DNA from 4 places in the Marinobacter sp. M5B genome. Region 2 is predicted to be linked to each of the others. Evidence: predicted binding sites of a transcription regulator. Region 2 holds the regulator's gene; each other region holds the start of a gene.
The links. The regulator sigma-54, encoded in region 2, starts transcription at its own class of promoters, with help from an activator protein. The targets are predictions, from matches to a motif close to ANTGGCATNNANNTTGCTNT.
Positions count from the first base shown of each region.

Region 1: AAGD24_RS11835 (PEP-CTERM sorting domain-containing protein) is a predicted target of sigma-54. The motif match lies at 2,134-2,153, and genes of this name have one in related genera.
Region 3: AAGD24_RS00810 (CmpA/NrtA family ABC transporter substrate-binding protein) is a predicted target of sigma-54. The motif match lies at 3,100-3,119, and genes of this name have one in related genera.
Region 4: AAGD24_RS01325 (ammonium transporter) is a predicted target of sigma-54. The motif match lies at 3,147-3,166, and genes of this name have one in related genera.

Region 1 covers NZ_CP156894.1:2,616,029-2,620,608, reverse strand. Annotated here, with positions in the region: gene AAGD24_RS11840 (hypothetical protein) at 1-1,232, shown strand, start outside; gene AAGD24_RS11835 (PEP-CTERM sorting domain-containing protein) at 1,337-2,056, opposite strand; gene prpD (2-methylcitrate dehydratase) at 2,356-3,840, shown strand; gene AAGD24_RS11825 (PEP-CTERM sorting domain-containing protein) at 4,016-4,580, shown strand, end outside.
Region 2 covers NZ_CP156894.1:3,131,590-3,136,169, forward strand. Annotated here, with positions in the region: gene lptA (lipopolysaccharide transport periplasmic protein LptA) at 1-193, shown strand, start outside; gene lptB (LPS export ABC transporter ATP-binding protein) at 171-896, shown strand; gene AAGD24_RS14205 (RNA polymerase factor sigma-54) at 1,049-2,575, shown strand; gene hpf (ribosome hibernation promoting factor) at 2,700-3,008, shown strand; gene ptsN (PTS IIA-like nitrogen regulatory protein PtsN) at 3,104-3,574, shown strand; gene rapZ (RNase adapter RapZ) at 3,603-4,484, shown strand; gene AAGD24_RS14225 (HPr family phosphocarrier protein) at 4,492-4,580, shown strand, end outside.
Region 3 covers NZ_CP156894.1:185,760-190,339, reverse strand. Annotated here, with positions in the region: gene AAGD24_RS00825 (nitrate reductase) at 1-678, opposite strand, end outside; gene AAGD24_RS00820 (ANTAR domain-containing response regulator) at 1,156-1,782, shown strand; gene AAGD24_RS00815 (CmpA/NrtA family ABC transporter substrate-binding protein) at 1,805-3,046, shown strand; gene AAGD24_RS00810 (CmpA/NrtA family ABC transporter substrate-binding protein) at 3,259-4,580, shown strand, end outside.
Region 4 covers NZ_CP156894.1:294,855-299,434, forward strand. Annotated here, with positions in the region: gene AAGD24_RS01315 (alpha-E domain-containing protein) at 1-224, opposite strand, end outside; gene AAGD24_RS01320 (circularly permuted type 2 ATP-grasp protein) at 218-1,651, opposite strand; gene AAGD24_RS01325 (ammonium transporter) at 1,866-3,074, opposite strand; gene AAGD24_RS01330 (MotB family protein) at 3,298-4,215, opposite strand; gene pomA (flagellar motor protein PomA) at 4,218-4,580, opposite strand, start outside.

The sequences.
Region 1 (4,580 bases), 520 kb from region 2:
GAACAAGTGTCAAACTGTCGAATATTGGTGGCGGGCAGGAACCTTGTTCCGTTAAGGGTTTCGTGAACAGCGACCTGTCGACAGGACTTGTCAATCTGGCGATGTCCGGCGGTAATCTGACATGCGACCTCTCGGTTGATTCCGACGACACGCATTACTGGTGGACATTGGGAGCCAATACGCTCGAGGTCTGGGAAGCGGATGGGGTGTCATCCTACACGGATGTATTCTTCAACGGCGACGGCGATATCGATTTTGTGGTCGCCAATAACTATGCCGAAAGGACGATCATCCTGTATGGAGAGTCAGGCGCTGAGCTGAAGCGGGTGGCGGGAAGCACCTGGGTGCCGAGAGTCTACCCCATGGCAGAACCCGGCCCCACACGGGATGAGACGTTTGTGGGTGTGCTCAGTGACGGCGAGTTTTTGATGACCTCAGTTGCGATGCTGTTGGACTCCGGTCTTGCAGGCGCACAACCTGTGCTGTCGGGACTTTCTGAGTCTGCCCGGTTGGCCTCACTCTCTTTGATCGAGGACGACAAATACACAATCATCGCGGACCGTGGCGTGTTGCACAAGGTCGATGAAATCAATCGATCTGCCTCTTTGTTTGCTGATTTCTCAGATAAGTTTGCGGATGGTTGGGCGCTCGACGATGTTGTCGTTATGGGCGACAAAGCCATCGCTTTATGGACGACTTTTCAGGGTGCTGATCGCTCAGACCCTCTCGGTGAAGTCTATACCGTCGATCTGAGTTCGGGTGAGGTCGATTTGCTTCTGGCGGTGGAATCTACGTTTGTTGCTTCTCGAACGGAATCACTGCTTTTCGTCAATTTCCTGGATTTCTCAGGTCGTAACAGAACCCTGATTGTAGGCCGGCCCGGTGGCCCGGTTGTGCCTAACGCGGAAACCTACTATGCAACGTCGATGAACCTGACTCGTGGCGGAGACCGAGCAAAAGTGCTGGCGATGAGCTCTTCCATCGAGAGGGATGTGCTCAGCCCCGCGGGATTGCTCAACCCCGACATATGGGCCGTCAATGAAACCACCGGGAACATAACAAGCAAGGTAATGACGCTGCCTTACAATTGTTACTCTATGGACTCTCTTTATGCGATTAACAGTCACCTCAGCGTCGTGTCTTTCTGTGAGGATGGGTTCGCGATAGAAGAGCTGGAGCTAGAGAGAGGGACGTTGAGTTTCGTCACCTCGGATCTGCGGGCAATAAACTGAAGGGTAATGGTTGGAAAGCTAAAAGCCCCACCAGCTTGAGCCTGGAGGCCCACGTTCCGGCTCCGCAAAACACCTGTCGAGCTTGCGGAGCCGAAGCGCTCTACTTATGCCTTGCGACTACGGCGACGCAGTCCAAAACCCAGGGCGCCAAGCCCCAGCAGGGCCAGGGTGCTGGGCTCCGGAACCGGGTTGGTCGGAGTAATCGGGCTACCGGCGTCGAAATCGTTGTTGTCAGTATCGCTCAGGAAGCTGAACATGCCTGAGAACAGGCTGCCATCGAAATCGATAGCCATGGTTGTAAACAGGTCGTCGTAAAATACACCATCGAGGGAAAGCTTGTCGGAGTATTCAACGTTCACGGTTGTGCTATCCGTCAGATCGCCGGAATTGGACAGTCGAAAAGGCTTGCCCAGGGCTGAATCTGGTGAGCGGGAGTCGCTACCAACAATGTCAAAGATCGTGTTTCCCGGACGCCCGTTCAATACGATGCTGGTGACGTCTTGAACGGAATTGAAGGTAAACGGGGAGCTGTAGGTGTCTCCATTGATAGACAAGCTCCAGCCACTACCGATGGCTTCGCCATAGGAAGAGCTGCCGACTGTACCGTCAAATGCCACGGTTTCACAGGCTGCGCTGGCAAAGCAAGTAGTGACTTCCATGCCGTCCATCAGCGAGCCGTCGGTTGAATACCCGGTCAGCATTTCGGTGTTGTAGAGGTCGCCGTCAGAGTTGACGACGTTTACGATGGGGGCTGCGTAAGCGTTCCCGGCCATTGCAGCGGCCAATCCCAGGCCGATCACTATTTTGTGGTCAAATCCTTTCATACTTCATTCTCCTTGCGTTTTTACCGATATCCATATTCACCCCGCGTTTCCTGCAGAGTGGTCTCCGGACTGCGTTCTTAGCAAGAAAAAAGCCAGCTTGGATATTTTTCGGTTAAAACAGCCGGTTGGCATTTTCTGAATGCTCTGGTCACCGGTGAGGCATTGAAAAGTGTATAAAAAGTCAACGCTTAAGATCTGGATGGCTGTATCCCGGCCGGGCCGATGTACTAACCTGTTTGGCATGACTGTTTTTCGTTCTTAGTCTCTCACTGAGATCCAAAACCAATAAGGGATTCGCAATGAGCTCCAACGCTGATCAGAACATTCGCCCCGACTATGACGACGTCCTGCAGGCAATCGTCGACTACGCTCTCGGCTATCGGATAAAAAGCAAAGAGGCTTGGAATACCGCGAGAAACTGCCTGATAGATACCCTCGGTTGCGGCCTTCTCGCCCTGCGTTTCCCTGAATGCACCAAGCACCTTGGGCCGCTGGTTGACGGAACCGTTGTACCCCATGGCGCCCGGGTTCCGGGCACTCCTTACAGACTCGATCCGGTAAAGGCGGCCTGGGATATTGGCTGTATCGTGCGCTGGCTGGACTACAACGATACCTGGCTGGCGGCGGAGTGGGGCCACCCCTCGGATAACCTGGGGGGCATACTGGCCGTGGCGGATCATCTGTCCCAGAAGCGGGTGGCGGAGGGCAAGGCGCCCCTGACCATGCGGGATGTCCTGGAGGCTATGATCATGGCCCATGAAATCCAGGGGGTGCTTGCACTCGAAAACTCGTTTAACCGGGTGGGGCTGGATCACGTTGTGCTCGTCAAGGTGGCCTCAACCGCTGTTGTCGCAAAACTGATGGGTGCCAGTCGCGATCAAATGCTGTCGGCCTTGTCCCATGCCTGGGTGGACGGCCAGGCGCTGCGAACCTACCGTCATGCGCCGAACGCTGGCTCCCGAAAATCCTGGGCGGCGGGAGATGCAACGTCCCGCGCCGTGCGGCTGGCCGATATTGCAATGCGGGGAGAAATGGGCATCCCGGGGGTGCTCACGGCGCCCCAATGGGGCTTCTACGACATCCTGTTCAGCAAAACCAATAAAGATCAGAAACTGAAACCTGAGGACAAGCGTCAGTTTACTTTACCCCAGGCTTTTGGCGCCTACGTGATGGAAAACATTCTGTTCAAGATATCCTTCCCGGCCGAGTTCCATGCTCAAACAGCGGCGGAAGCAGCGGTCATACTTCATCCCGAGGTAAAAGACCGCCTGGATGACATCGAACGAATCGTTATCACCACCCACGAATCTGCCATCCGTATCATCTCGAAACAGGGCACATTGGCAAACGCGGCCGACCGGGATCACTGCCTTCAATACATGGCTGCTGTACCGTTGATTTTTGGGGGGCTGACAGCGGAGCATTATGAAGACAGCTTCCATGAGGCCAACCCGATGATCGACCAACTCCGAGACAAGATGGACGTGGTGGAAGATGAGCGATATACGCGTGAGTATCTGGAAGCAGATAAGCGCTCAATTGCCAATGCGATTCAGGTGTTCTTCGCCGACGGCACCAGCACGGATAAGGTGGCAGTTGAGTATCCCATTGGCCATCGCCGTCGCCGAAAGGAGGGGATTCCCCTGCTTGAGGATAAGTTCCGCCATAACCTGGCGACCCGGTTTCCTGGTCAGCGCTGCGAGAAGATCTTTAACCTGTGTAAAGATCAAGCGCTATTGGAGTCGACCCCCGCACACGAATTTGTTGACCTGTTTGTTATCTGAACTGATTGGAGCGCCTGCTCTCCGGGCATAGCGAGGGGTTGTCGAAAAACTTTACATTGAGAAAATGTGCGGGCTTCTAACTGACTGAAAATGAACCAGTTGAAGCCGTGGCACGTCTTATGCAGCAGTTACTCCCTATCGAAGACGATTCTGTCAGCTTATATGGAGTACTGATATGAACACACTACAAACAGTCGGCGCCATTGGGGTTCTCCTTGGCGCCTGCAACTGGGCCAGCGCTGCGCCCATTCTCAGCATTAGTAGCCAGGGCGCTACAGCGGCCGCCTCTGCGGAACAGGACTTCCTGGACGCTGCGCATTCCGGTTATCTCACCGAAACGTTCGATGATAATTCTTTTTACACCGTTGGAAGCCAGGCTGGCACCATCACCTCCTCAGTGGGTGTTGGGGCCTTTACCAGTGCGGTGCCAGGTTCAGGCGGGTTGTGCGATAGCGGTCCCTATAACTGCAATGGCGGTCTTGCCGTATTGAACGCCGGCGCCAGTCCCTTTAGCGGGCGCTATTCCGTATCCGGGGATAACTGGTTGGACAGTATGGATGCACGCCAGATGGTTATTTCTCCAGCGACTGGTTTTAGCGCCATGGGTTTCTATATGACAGACCCCAACGATGCTGGCGGACGCCTCTCGATTGGCGGGTTCGATTTCAGCTTCAACGACATATTTGGGTCTGCTCTGGGCAACGGCAGAGTTTTCTATGTCAGCCTCTATGACGCAGCGG
Region 2 (4,580 bases):
CGGCAACCTGTTCCGGGGCGACGTCATTCATTATGACAGCGCCGAACGCGTGGTGACCGCAGAAGGCTCTGCTGACCAGGGCGATGGCAGCGGTCGCGTCGAAATGGTCATCCAGCCGCGCGGCAACGCCGGTAGCAATCCAGATAACAACCCTAACGGACAGGATATCGATGGCAGTTCTCAGGGCCAGTAACCTCGCAAAAAGCTACAAACAGAAGAAGGTCGTCATCGACGTTTCCCTGGAAATTCGCAGTGGCGAGATCGTCGGCTTACTCGGCCCCAATGGCGCGGGCAAAACGACGTGTTTCTACATGATTGTTGGCCTGGTTCCCGCCGACAACGGTCGAATCACCATCGACAATCAGGACATAACGCCGCTGCCCATGCATGGTCGTGCCCGCAAGGGAATCGGGTACCTGCCCCAGGAAGCATCCGTGTTCCGCAAGCTTACCGTACGCGACAACATACTGGCGATCCTGGAAACCCGCCGCGAACTCAAACGCGCTGACCGGGAGGCCAAGTTAGAGGAACTGCTTGAAGAGTTTCACATTACCCACATCCGCGATAGCGTCGGCATGGCCCTGTCAGGCGGCGAGCGACGACGGGTGGAAATTGCCCGGGCGCTGGCGATGGAGCCGGCGTTCATCCTGCTGGACGAACCCTTCGCCGGAGTCGACCCGATCTCCGTGAGCGACATCAAGCAAATCATCCGACACTTGCGGGACAAGGGCATCGGCGTACTGATCACCGACCACAACGTGCGGGAAACCCTCGACATCTGCGAGAATGCCTACATTGTCAGCGGCGGCCACATCATTGCCTCTGGTAATTCGGACGATATACTGGCCAACCAGCAGGTCAAGGAAGTGTATCTGGGCAACGAGTTTCGCCTGTAGTACACTCGGCAAAGAACTTGCTTGGTGCGGCAAGTAGCCAGCATACAAAGAGTTTTTGTGCAACCCCGGCTCCAGAAAGCGCCCTGATGACGTAAAGAGAGAGCCTGAGTGACGGAAGAGAGAGACCGAGTGACGGATTCTGAACCATGGTTATGAAAGCCTCACTACAGTTAAAGCTGGGCCAAAGCCTGACCATGACGCCCCAGCTGCAACAGGCTATCAGGCTTCTGCAGCTCTCCACCCTGGACCTCCAGCAGGAAATCCAGCAGGCATTGGAATCCAACCCAATGCTGGAAACCTCCGAAGACGACGACAACCAGAATCCGGAATCAACGGACAGTGACAACGAGTCGTCTGAAACGGCGTCAACCGAGGAATCCAACACCGCTTCAGACACCGCTACTGAGTGGGACGAATCCGAAAACGGACCTGACTGGTCATCAGAAACGGACAGTCCCGACACCATTCCCGACGATCTTCCCGTCGACACCGCCTGGGATGACATTTACCAGTCAGCCCCCGCGTCAGCAGCCCGTAACGACGACGAAAACGACCACGACTTCGAAACCCGTAACTCCCCCACCGAAACGCTCCAGGACCACCTGGAATGGCAACTGAACCTGACGCCCATGAGCGAGCGGGATCAGGCCATCGCCCATGCCCTGATGGATGCGGTTGATAACCATGGCTACCTGACCTCTCCGCTTGAAGAAATTCATTCAGGCATGGTGGACGAATCCGACGAAGACCCGCTGGAACTGGACGAAGTGGAAGCCGTTCTTCATCGCCTGCAGCACTTCGATCCACCCGGCGTGTTCGCCCGTAATCTGCAGGAATGCCTGCTGATCCAGCTGAATCAGCTGCCCCCGGAAACACCCTGGCTGGCTCAGGCGCGACTGGTGATTACCCACTACATAAACCTGCTGGGTAACCGTGATTACGCCCAGCTGTTACGCCGCAGCCGCCTGAAAGAAGAGCAGCTACGGGACGTTCTGGCACTTATTACCGGGTTAAACCCCCGTCCCGGCGACACCCTGGATCAGGCCGAGCCAGACTACGTCATCCCGGATGTGATCGTGCGCAAGCACAATGAACGCTGGCGCGTGGAACTGAATCCTGAAATTGCACCGCGCATTCGTGTGAATGCAAGCTATGCTTCTCTTATAAAGCGTGCGGACAGCAGTGCTGACAACACCTACCTGCGGGACCAGTTGCAGGAGGCAAAGTGGTTCATCAAGAGCCTGCAGAGCCGCAACGAAACCCTGCTTAAGGTGGCCACGCGCATTGTCGAGCACCAGCAGGGATTCCTGGATCATGGCGAGGAAGCCATGAAACCATTGATTCTCTCGGATATTGCCCAGGCGGTGGAAATGCACGAGTCGACCATTTCAAGGGTCACCACCCAGAAATACATGCACACGCCGCGGGGCATATTTGAACTTAAGTATTTTTTCTCGAGCCATGTCAGTACCGACGAGGGTGGAGAGTGCTCATCCACGGCAATCCGCGCGATGATCAAGAAGCTGATTGCAACGGAAACTCCGAAAAAGCCATTGAGCGATAGCAAAATTGCAGCCATGCTAGGAGACCAGGGTATCAAGGTGGCTAGACGAACCGTGGCCAAGTATCGCGAGGCAATGCACATTCCTCCGTCCAACGAGCGAAAGCGATTGGTGTAGGAAGCGTCTGTTCCCGGCCTCACGGGGAGAGCCCTTTCCTGAAAGTATACCGCCTGCAGCATAACGCTGTGGCACACAGCCGGTATCCTAACGGGTGCCGGCAAGCTGAAAACAGGAGAAGCCTATGCAACTCAATATTTCAGGCCATCACGTAGAACTGACTCCCGCACTGAAAGATTACGTATCAGGCAAATTTGAAAAGCTTGAGCGGCACTTCGACCATATCAGCAATTGCCAGGTTACCCTTGAGGTGGAAAAAGTGCGCCAGATGGCGGAAGCTACGCTTCACGTGATAGGTGGTGAGATTCACGCAAAGGCCGAAAACAGCGATATGTACGCTGCCATTGATGCACTGGTAGACAAGCTGGACAGGCAGATCCTGAAGCACAAGGAAAAGAACGTAGACCGGATGCACGGGAACGGCGCCCGCTAGGACGACGCCCCCGGCATGACAGTTAATCGAGCTGCGGCACTGGCTAACCATGCAACACGTGCCGCAGCCTTTTTTTACGGAAATGCAGTCGATTCATGACCGACACATCCCTGACTATCGAGAACATTCTCGCGCCGGAGCTAACCCTTTGCCGGGTGCCTGCCTCCAGCAAAAAGCGGGTTATGGAAACCATTGCCGAGCAGATCCAGCAACACGACGCTTTGCTCAGCGACACCCAGATATTCACTAATCTGGTCGCACGGGAGCGACTGGGGAGCACGGGTATCGGACAGGGCATCGCGATCCCCCACTGCAGACTGGAAGGGCTGGATCACGTGGTTGGCGTTTTGCTGACCCTGGAAGAAGGCGTTGCGTTCGATGCTATTGACAACCAGCCGGTGGACCTCGTCTTCACCTTGATTGTCCCCAAGGAAGCCACCAGCGAGCATCTTGAGCTTTTGAGCCAACTTGCTGAGAAGTTCAACGAACGTGCATTCTGCGACCAGCTGCGTCAGTGCACTGATGCAGGCTCTCTCTATCGCCGGATGACAGCCGAAACAAGCTGAACAACTCCACATCCAAGGTGAACGGGCTATGAAACTGATCATCGTCAGCGGCCGATCAGGTTCCGGGAAAAGTACCGCGTTACATGTTCTGGAAGACCTGGGCTTTTACTGCATTGACAACCTGCCCATTGGCCTCCTGTTCCCCCTCACACAGGAAGCCACCAACCAGAACTCTCCCAGCCGGCTGGGAAAGATGGCGGTCAGCATCGATGCCCGTAACCTTTCCGGAGAATTGAGCAACTTCGAGGATATCTACCGCAGCCTTCAGGATACTGGCGTAACCATCGAGATCATCTATCTCGACGCCGATGAACAGTCTCTTCTGCAGCGCTTCCATGCCACGCGCCGAAAGCATCCACTGAGTGATGACAAGACCTCCCTGAGGGAGGCCATCGGTAACGAAAAGAAGCTTCTGGAGCCGCTTTCCAAGCTGGCAGACCTCTACATCGACACCACGGGGCTGTCCATGTACGAGCTCCGGGATATGGTAAAGCAACGAGTCGCGGGCAGGCGCCACCAGGAACTGGCACTGCTATTCCAGTCATTCGGATTCAAGCACGGCGTGCCGTTGGATTCGGACTATGTGTTCGATGTGCGCTGCCTGCCCAATCCCTATTGGGACACCAGCCTTCGGCAGTTTGTGGGCACCGACCAGCCGGTTATCGATTTCCTGGAAAAGGAGCCGTTGAGCCGTAAGATGGTCGAAGACCTGACCCAATTCCTGGAAAACTGGCTACCCTCGTTCGCAGACAGCAACCGCAGCTATATGACCATATCCATCGGCTGCACCGGTGGCCAGCATCGCTCGGTTTATATCTGCGACCAGCTCGGCCGCTATTTCTCGGGCAAATACAGCAATGTGCAGGTTCGCCACACCGAACTGCCCCACCTGCAAAGCAGGGAAAGCTGAACCGCCTATGATCCGCCGCCCCATTACCATCATCAACAAACTTGGGCTCCATGCCCGGGCCGCAGCCAAACTGGTGGGCAAGGCATCTGAATTCGA
Region 3 (4,580 bases), 1.5 Mb from region 2:
ACCGTTGAACAATACCGTATCCGTACCTGGCCGCAACGCCAGGTGAAGGTCCGCCAGTTCACTGGTGGCGGTGCGGCGTGGATCAATAACAACCACTCGACGCCCATCCCGCGCACTGGCCTTCATACGCTGGTAAAGCACCGGATGCGCCCACGCGGCGTTACTGCCAGCCAGAACCAGCAGGTCCGCCAGTTCCAGGTCCTCATAGCAACCCGGAACCACATCCGCCCCAAAGGCCCGTTTGTGAGCAGCCACAGCCGACGACATGCAAAGCCGGGAGTTGGTATCCACATGAGGTGTGCGAATGAACCCTTTGGCCAGCTTGTTGGCGACGTAATAGTCCTCGGTCAGCAACTGGCCCGACAGGTAAAAGGCCACCGACTGTGGGCCGTGAGTCTTGACGCTGTCCTGTATCGCATGTGCCACCTCGTCCAGCGCCTGCTCCCATTCGCTGCGGCGCCCCCTGACAATCGGGAACAGCAACCGTCCGTCTTCCTGGCCGGTGGTTTCGTGAAGGCTGGCACCTTTCACACACAGACGCCCCTTGTTCGCAGGGTGGTCTTTGTCCCCGGCCACCGGTGTGCCGCCGTCGGAATAGGCCATCACGCCACAGCCTACCCCGCAATAGGGGCAGGTGGTATGAACCGGGTCCGGGCCAGTAGTGTTGAGTAAGTCCACGGTGTCTCCTGAGTGTTACACGCACAAAAAAGCCCGCAATGTCCGGAACTCCCTGAACAGGCAGGAACCGGGCATGCGGGCTTCGTTGCCAGCATTCAGTACCGGGATCAAGTAACCCCGGGCCTGGCAGTTTATGGTTGGCGTGTCAGCTTTCGCTACAAACGTTTCCCAAAGCCCGTGCAAATCCAGGGCCACTCCCGGAGAAAACCGGCCAGCAGGTGTTTCAGCAAACTCTGGGACCGCTCAATACCCCCGTGCCAGGAGTCATAACAGTGCAAAACGCTCAAAAACGCCCAATCAGAGCGCACAGTTAACGAATAAAAATATTTGCCCATGACCTTGAGAAACGGCTATTCCCCTGCTCGCAAGGCACTTCCCGTGACCCTGGCAAATTTATTGCACTGACACTGATGGAACCGTTTTGCTGACAGCGTTAAAGAGAAAGGCATCCAATGCCTGTACATCGAGGAAACCATCATGAATTCGCCAGAACCCCTTCGCATCCTTCTGATCGACAAGGACCCCGAACGGGCAAGCCAGGTTTGCCAGGCGCTCAGACATGAGGGCCATGAAGTCATTCGCCAGCGCCCGGATGCTACCGGCCTGACCGCAGCGGTTGCCCGCGACCAGCCGGACATGGTGATCATTGATATGGACTCGCCCGACCGGGATACCCTGGAGAACATGAGCACCCTCAACACTCACGCACCCCGGCCCATCGTTTTCTTCGCCGACCAGCCCGGTGATCGCGCCACCATCCATGCCGCAGTGAAGGCGGGGGTCAGCGCCTACGTTGTCGACGGCATACAGCCGGACCGGGTTCGCTCGATCATTGACTCAGCCGTAGCGCAGTTCGAATCCTTTCAGGCACTGAGGGCAGAGCTGGAGGAAACCCGCTCGGCACTGGAAGACCGCAAGGTTATTGAGAAAGCCAAAGGGCTGATCATGCGGCATGAAAACTGCGACGAGGAAACGGCCTATCGTATGCTGCGCAGCTCTGCCATGGAGCACAGCGAACGCCTGGCGGTGATGGCGGGGCGCGTTATCAAGCTGTTGGAACGACACAGCCAGGGCTCGGCCGGTGCCATCCAGAAAGCATCCTGATCAACGCTGTTAGGGAGCATCCATGGTTCGTCCAACCCCGCTTCACAAGCATCCCGGATTCAATGTCCGCCTCGGCTTTGTGCCGCTGCTCGATAGCGCACCATTGATTGTTGCGCGAGAGCTGGGGCTGTTTGATGCCGAAGGGTTGGACGTGGAACTGGTGCGTGAAGGCTCCTGGGCATCATTGCGCGACAAGGTCAGTTTTGGCCTGCTGGACGGCGGCCACATGCTGGCGCCGATGCCGCTGAGTATGTCCCTGGCGACCGACCGCCCCAAAGTGCCCGTTGTGGTCGGCATGGTGCTGAGCCGCAACGGCAACGGGATTACCCTCAGCGCTCGGCTGCATCACGAACTGACCCATTCAGCCACGGATCTGGAGAACCCCATTGCCACCGCTCGCGCGCTGATACGCGTGGCCAGGGGCAGAGGCGAGCCAATACGATTGGCCTCCGTGGCGCCCTGGTCCAGCCATGACCTTCAGCTCCGGGACTGGCTGGCCTCTGCCGGGCCAGACGCGGAAAAGCACGTGCAGATCATCCCCGTATCCCCGATACAGATGGTGGACGCGTTTCGATCAAATACCATCGAAGGCTGCTGCGTCGGTGAGCCCTGGAACAGCTTGCTGGAGTACGAGAAGCTGGGGCATATTCTCCATTCCGGCCACCAGATCTGGCAGAACGCCCCTGAAAAGGTTCTGGGTATGCGCGCCGACTGGACGGAGCAGCACAACGTGATGCACCGGCACCTGTTGCGGGCACTGCTTGCAGCCTGTCAGTGGCTGGATAACCCTCACAACCATCGCCTGCTACGGGACATCCTGGCCAGGCCCGAGTATCTGGGTGAACAGATCAACGTGCTGGATAACCACCCGTACAGTCTGTTCCATCCGCGATTGCATCAACACTTTTTTCGCCACTCCGCCAACTTCCCCTGGCTGTCGCAAGCCCATTGGCTGGCAACCCGCCTGACGCTCCGGGGTCAACTCGGCCCGGTGGACGGCGCCATGGTTCGTCAGGTCGTCAGGCCGGATCTGTTCCGCAACGCCGCAGCTTCCATGGGCATTGACGCACCGGTTATCGACAGCAAGACCGAGGGCCGGCACCAACTCCCCTTTACCCTGTCGGGGCGCTACGGCCCCGTGGATGTTGCCAGCGACCGCCTGTTGGGAGAGCACCTCCACGACTGGCTGGCCGACAACCCCAAGGCTACGCCCAATAAAGAAGCGTCACGCACTAAAACAGCCACGAAATCCCGCCCTCAATAACACTCATTTTTGTGCTCATTCATTATTATTTATAAATATCAATAATTTAAAAACATGGCACGCAGACTGCTTTGTCAACATGGACGATCTTGCATTCACTGCGCGGGTAAACGGCAGTGACGAAAACTGACAGAACATCAGGCATTGAGGCCTGCATCCCGGAAACGGGGGGCAGGCTTTTTTTTGTCTGAATAATACTCCGGGAGAGCACCATGCAACTGAGAACACTGGCAGCGACATTCTTGATCTTGACGGCGGCGGGCTCAGCACACGCCGACATCGGCCCGGCCGAAAAGCCAGACCTGAAGCTCGGCTTCATCAAACTGACGGACATGGCGCCACTGGCCATTGCCTGGGAACAGGGATTTTTCCTGGATGAAGGCCTGTTCGTGGAACTCGAAGCCCAGGCCAACTGGAAAGTCCTGCTCGACGGCGTGGTGACCGGCACCCTTGATGGCGCCCACATGCTGGCAGGCCAGCCACTTGGTGCGACCATTGGTTACGGCACCCAGGCGGACATCATCACCGCGTTCAGCATGGACCTGAACGGCAACGGCATTACCGTATCGAACGACGTATGGGAGCAAATGCGCCCACACATTGAAGACGGCAGCGACGGCAATCCCGCTCATCCGATCAGCGCCACTGCTCTGAAACCGGTCATCGACCAGTACCGTGACAAGGGCGAGCGTTTTCGCATGGGCATGGTTTTCCCGGTGTCCACCCACAACTACGAGCTTCGTTACTGGCTCGCTGCAGGCGGCCTGAACCCGGGCTATTACGCTCCCCAGCGTGGTGACACCAGCGGCAACATAGACGCCGACGTTCACCTGTCGGTCACGCCGCCACCGCAAATGCCGGCCACCATGGAAGCCGGCACCATTCAGGGCTATTGCGTGGGTGAGCCCTGGAACCAGCAAGCAGTGTTCAAAGGCATCGGCGTGCCGGTCATCACCGACTACGAAATCTGGCCCAACAACCCTGAGAAAGTATTCGGTGTTACTGAAGCCTGGGCAGAACAGTATCCCAACACCCATCTCAGGCTGCTTCGTGCACTGATCCGCGCCGCCCACTGGCTGGATGAAAATGACAACGCCAACCGTGAAGAGGCGGTGAAAATCCTGTCCCGCTCAAGCTACGTGGGCGCCGACGAGGAAGTGATCGCTAACTCCATGACCGGCACCTTCGAGTACGAGAAAGGCGATGTCCGCAAGGTGCCGGACTTCAACGTGTTCTTTCGCTACTACGCCACCTACCCCTATCCCTCCGATGCCATCTGGTATCTGAGCCAGATGCGCCGCTGGGGGCAGATTGCCGAGCCGAAGTCCGACGACTGGTATATGGAAACCGCAGCCAAGGTCTATCGCGCGGATATCTACAAGGAAGCGGCCCGAACCCTGATCGAGGACGGCACGCTCAAGGCAGAGGATTTCCCGGACCTGGATGCGGAAAACTTTGCGCGCCCGCACCAGGGCGAGCTGATCGATGGCGTGGCCTTCACTCCGAGGGAACCGAACGCCTACATCGACAGCTT
Region 4 (4,580 bases), 1.6 Mb from region 2:
AGCAGGAAATCAATCAGGTTCTGGGGGGTGATTTCCGGGTAGAGCTCGTGAAAGGTTTCGCGGCTACCGGTCACCAGCAATGGCACGGATAGCTGTTCCTCGCGGTCTTCGGGAACGTCGATCAACGCCATGGTGAGGCTGACGTCCAGCAGACGGGCCTGGGTTTCCGCCCGCTCAAGATAGCGGGCCATCCAGAACAGACTTGATGCAGCTCGGCTCAGCATTCCTCGCCCTCCAGTACCCAGGTGTCCTTGGTGCCACCGCCTTGGGATGAATTCACCACCAGCGACCCTTCTTTCAGGGCCACCCTGGTCAATCCACCAGGTACCATCTGCACTTTCTTGCCCGAAAGCACAAAAGGCCGCAGGTCGAGGTGTCGGGGCGCTACGCCTTCGTTTACAAACGTCGGGCAGGTAGACAGGCTCAGTGTGGGCTGGGCAATGTAGTTGTCTGGCCTGGCCCGCAACAGCGAGCGGAAATGGCTCAGCTCTTTTTTGCTGGCCTTGGGGCCGATCAGCATGCCGTAGCCACCAGCGCCCTGGGTTTCCTTGACCACCAGGTCCGGCAGGTTGTCGAGGATGTACTTGAGGTCTTTTGGCTTGCGGCCCTGCCAGGTGGGGACATTTTTCAGGATCGGTTCTTCACCCAGGTAGAAGCGGATCATCTCGGGTACGAAGGGGTAAATGGCCTTGTCGTCGGCGACGCCGGTGCCCATGGCGTTGGCAAGCACCACATTGCCGGTGCGGTAGGCTGCATAGAGCCCGGGGACACCCAGCATGGAATCCGGGTTGCCAGCCAGCGGATCGAGGAAGTCGTCGTCGACCCGCCGGTAAATCACGTCCACCTGCTGGGGGCCGACGGTGGTCTTCATGTAGACCTTATTGCGACGTACAAACAGGTCCGCCCCTTCCACCAGTTCGATACCCATCTGTCGGGCCAGGAAGGCGTGTTCAAAATAGGCACTGTTGAAACGGCCGGGGGTGAGCACCACCACGGTGGGATTGGGGTTCAACGACGCCGCGCGCAGAGTTTCGCCCAACAGGGCCGGGTAATGTTCAACCGGTGCTACCGGGGCCTTGGCAAACAGCTCTGGAAACAGGCGCATCATCATGCGGCGGTTTTCCAGCATGTAGGAGACGCCGCTGGGGCAGCGGAGATTGTCTTCCAGCACGTAGAAATCGCCGTCGTTGTGGCGGATCAAATCGATGCCGGCTATGTGGGAATACAGATTACGTGGTAGCTTGAGGTTTTGCATGCCGGGCTGGTACTGGGGGTTGGCGAATACCTGTTCAGCACTGATGACACCGGCGCGAATAATCTCGAACTCGTGATAGATATCGAACAGGAAGCGGTTCAACGCCTGCACCCGCTGGCGCAAACCAGCTTGCAGACGTTGCCAGTCGCTGGCGGAGATTACTCGTGGGATCAGATCAAACGGGATAAGCCGTTCGGCCCCCTGGTCTTCGCCATAGACATTAAAGGTGATGCCCAGGCGTTGGAACAGCACGTCTGCCTCGCGGCGCTTCTCGGCTAACAGGGCTTCGTCGGATCGGATCAGCCAGTCCTCCAGCATCCTGCAGCTGGGTCGTACCCGATTATTCTGGTCGAACAGTTCGTCGTAGATACCCTCGGGTGGGGTTTGTATCAACATAACCATGACCCTCTCCTGAACACGCCGTCCACCGGATGTGGGCGGTCGGTATTCAGCCATTCCCATGATGTAAAGGAACAGCAAAAGGCAGGCCACTCTGGCGGCAAACCGTGGGTTTATCACCGGAACGGGTTATTTAAGAAAAGGCCAGACGGAGGGAAGTGTCAATAAAAAGCATTGCCAGCCGCCGGGAAAGGCGGCTGGCGGGCAAGGGTTATTCCAGGGACGTAGCGCCAATGCGGTGAATACTGACATCCGCACCGTTGAATTCCTCTTCTTCTGTGAGACGCAGGCCGGAGATGGCGTTAACAATGCCGTAGACGATCAGGCCGCCGACAAAAGCCACCACAACACCGGCAACCGCACCGATGATCTGCGACATCAGGCTGACCCCGCCCAGGCCCCCGAACGCTTCCTGGCCAAAGATGCCGGCGGCAATGGCACCCCATACACCGCACACACCGTGCAGGGGCCATACACCCAGTACATCGTCCAGGCGCTCAATCTTGTCCTGGGCCCACTCAAACATGTACACGAAGATGGCGCCGGCGATGCCACCGGTAATCAGCGCACCGACCGGGTGCATCAGGTCCGAACCGGCGCACACCGCCACCAGGCCGGCGAGCGGTCCGTTGTGGATGAAGCCCGGGTCCTTGCGGCCGACCAGCATGGCCACCAGAACGCCACCCACCATGGCCATGAGGCTGTTCACCGCCACCAGGCCGCTGATGCCATCCAGAGTCTGGGCGGACATCACGTTAAAGCCGAACCAGCCGACGGTGAGAATCCAGGCGCCCAGCGCCAGGAATGGAATGTTGGAGGGGGCAAACGCCACCACGCGGCCATTGCGGTAACGGCCTTTACGTGCGCCCAGCAGGAGCACGGCGGCCAGGGCGATCCAGCCGCCCACGGCGTGCACCACGACCGAGCCGGCAAAGTCGTGGAAGGCTGCACCAAACTGGTTCTCCAGCCAGGCCTGGAAGCCGTAGTTGCCGTTCCAGATCATGCCCTCGAAGAAGGGATATACAAATGCCACGATCAGCCCGGAGGCGATAAGCATGGGGTAGAACTTCGCACGCTCGGCGATACCGCCGGAGACGATGGCGGGAATGGCGGCGGCAAAGGTCATCAGGAAGAAGAACTTGACCAGGTCATAGCCATTTGCGGCCGTCAGCTCTGAAGCGCCGGCCATAAAGTGGCTGCCGTAGGCGATGTAGTAGCCAATGAAAAAATAGGCCACGGCGGAGATGCCGAAGTCGGTCATGATTTTTACCAGGGCATTCACCTGGTTCTTGTGACGCACGGTGCCGACTTCCAGGAAGGCGAAGCCAGCATGCATGGCCAGTACCATGATGGCACCGATCAGAATGAACAGTGTGTTGGCGCTTTCGGTCAGGGTATGTACTGCACTCGTGATGTCCACGGGTTGGTTGCTCCTGATTTTTTGGTTTTATCCACCTGTCACGGGCGGGTTGTGCATTGATAGCGTGCACACCAAGCAAGGAGTGTTCCATTTTGAGGCAAATTCAGAGCGGGTAGTCGATTAGGTGATTTTCCGCTCTGAAATTGGGCGGAGTTGAGTTGAAGGCGGGGTGTTTGCGCTCTTTAATGGTGCATTAATGGGCCGAGCGCACCAATATGGCCGTCTACCACAGTAATTCGTCCTGGTCGGAGTCGTCGGAACTGCGGGAATCCGGTGCAGCAGACACATCGGCTTCGGGGTTCATGAGTTCCCTTAACCGCATCTCCTGTTCCTCGATCGGTCCGGACAGATCGATAATGATTTCCACCCGGCGATTTTTGGCGCGGTTCTCCGAAGAGGTGTTTGGTACTCGTGGCTCGGTATAAGCGAGACCGGTGACCGCCAGCCGGGCAGGCTTCAGATTACCCTCGGCGAGGAGCGCATTGGCAACCGCTGCCGCCCGGGCGGCGGATAGATCCCAGTTGCTGTAGAACCGCTGCGTACGGATGGGAACATCGTCGGTATGGCCTTCGATGGTCAGCTTGCCGGGGATCTGCACCAGTATGTCGGCCATTTCCAGCAACAGACCTTCAAACTCCCAGGTCAGGTCCGCCGAACCGGAGGGAAACGCCCCCTTCTCCTCAACGCGAACAATGATTCTATGATTGTCCTGGATGAGGTTGACCCGGCCGTCTTCGATGGCTGTCTCAAGAACCGATCGAACCTGCTCCAGGGTCTTCTCGAGCTCTTCCTGGATGGCGGATTCCACAGCCACATCCGTAGGGCTTTTCAGGGTTTCCAGTTCGGGCTGCTCGTCGGTGGTTGTCTGTTTGACTTCGTTGACGACGGTGGGCTCGGGCGGTGCCGGAGAAAACTGATCGAAAATCGGGCTGGTGCCCATGGGTACCTCAAGGACGGGCACCTCGCGCTGCACACCAAACGCTTTCGACAGTTCACCAGCGATCTGTTTGAACTTCTGTGCGTCGATCTCGGAGAACGACAACAGCAGGACGAAAAAGCACATCAGCAGCGACATCAGGTCCGCGAATGTCACTACCCAGGCGGGAATGCCCGCTTTTTCCTCTTCTGGTAATTCGTCCATGGCTAAACGCCTGCGGTCTCGGCTTCTGAGTTTTTCTCACGTTCTTTCGGGGTCAGGTAACTCGACAGCATCTGTTCGATAATCCGCGGATTGGTGCCTTCCTTGATAGCAACCAGCGCATCAATATAGAGCGATTGCAGACGCGCTTCCTCAGTCATTCGCAGCGAGAGTTTGTCCGCGATGGGGGTGGCGATCATGGTGGCAATCATTGCGCCGTAGAGTGTGGTGAGCAGGGCAACCGCCATGGCAGGACCGATGGATTTCGGGTCTTCCATGTTGGACAGCATCTGCACCAGCCCGATCAGGGTTCCGATCATCCCCATGGCAGGGGCCACATCGGCCATTGCCGTAAAGACTTTTGCGCC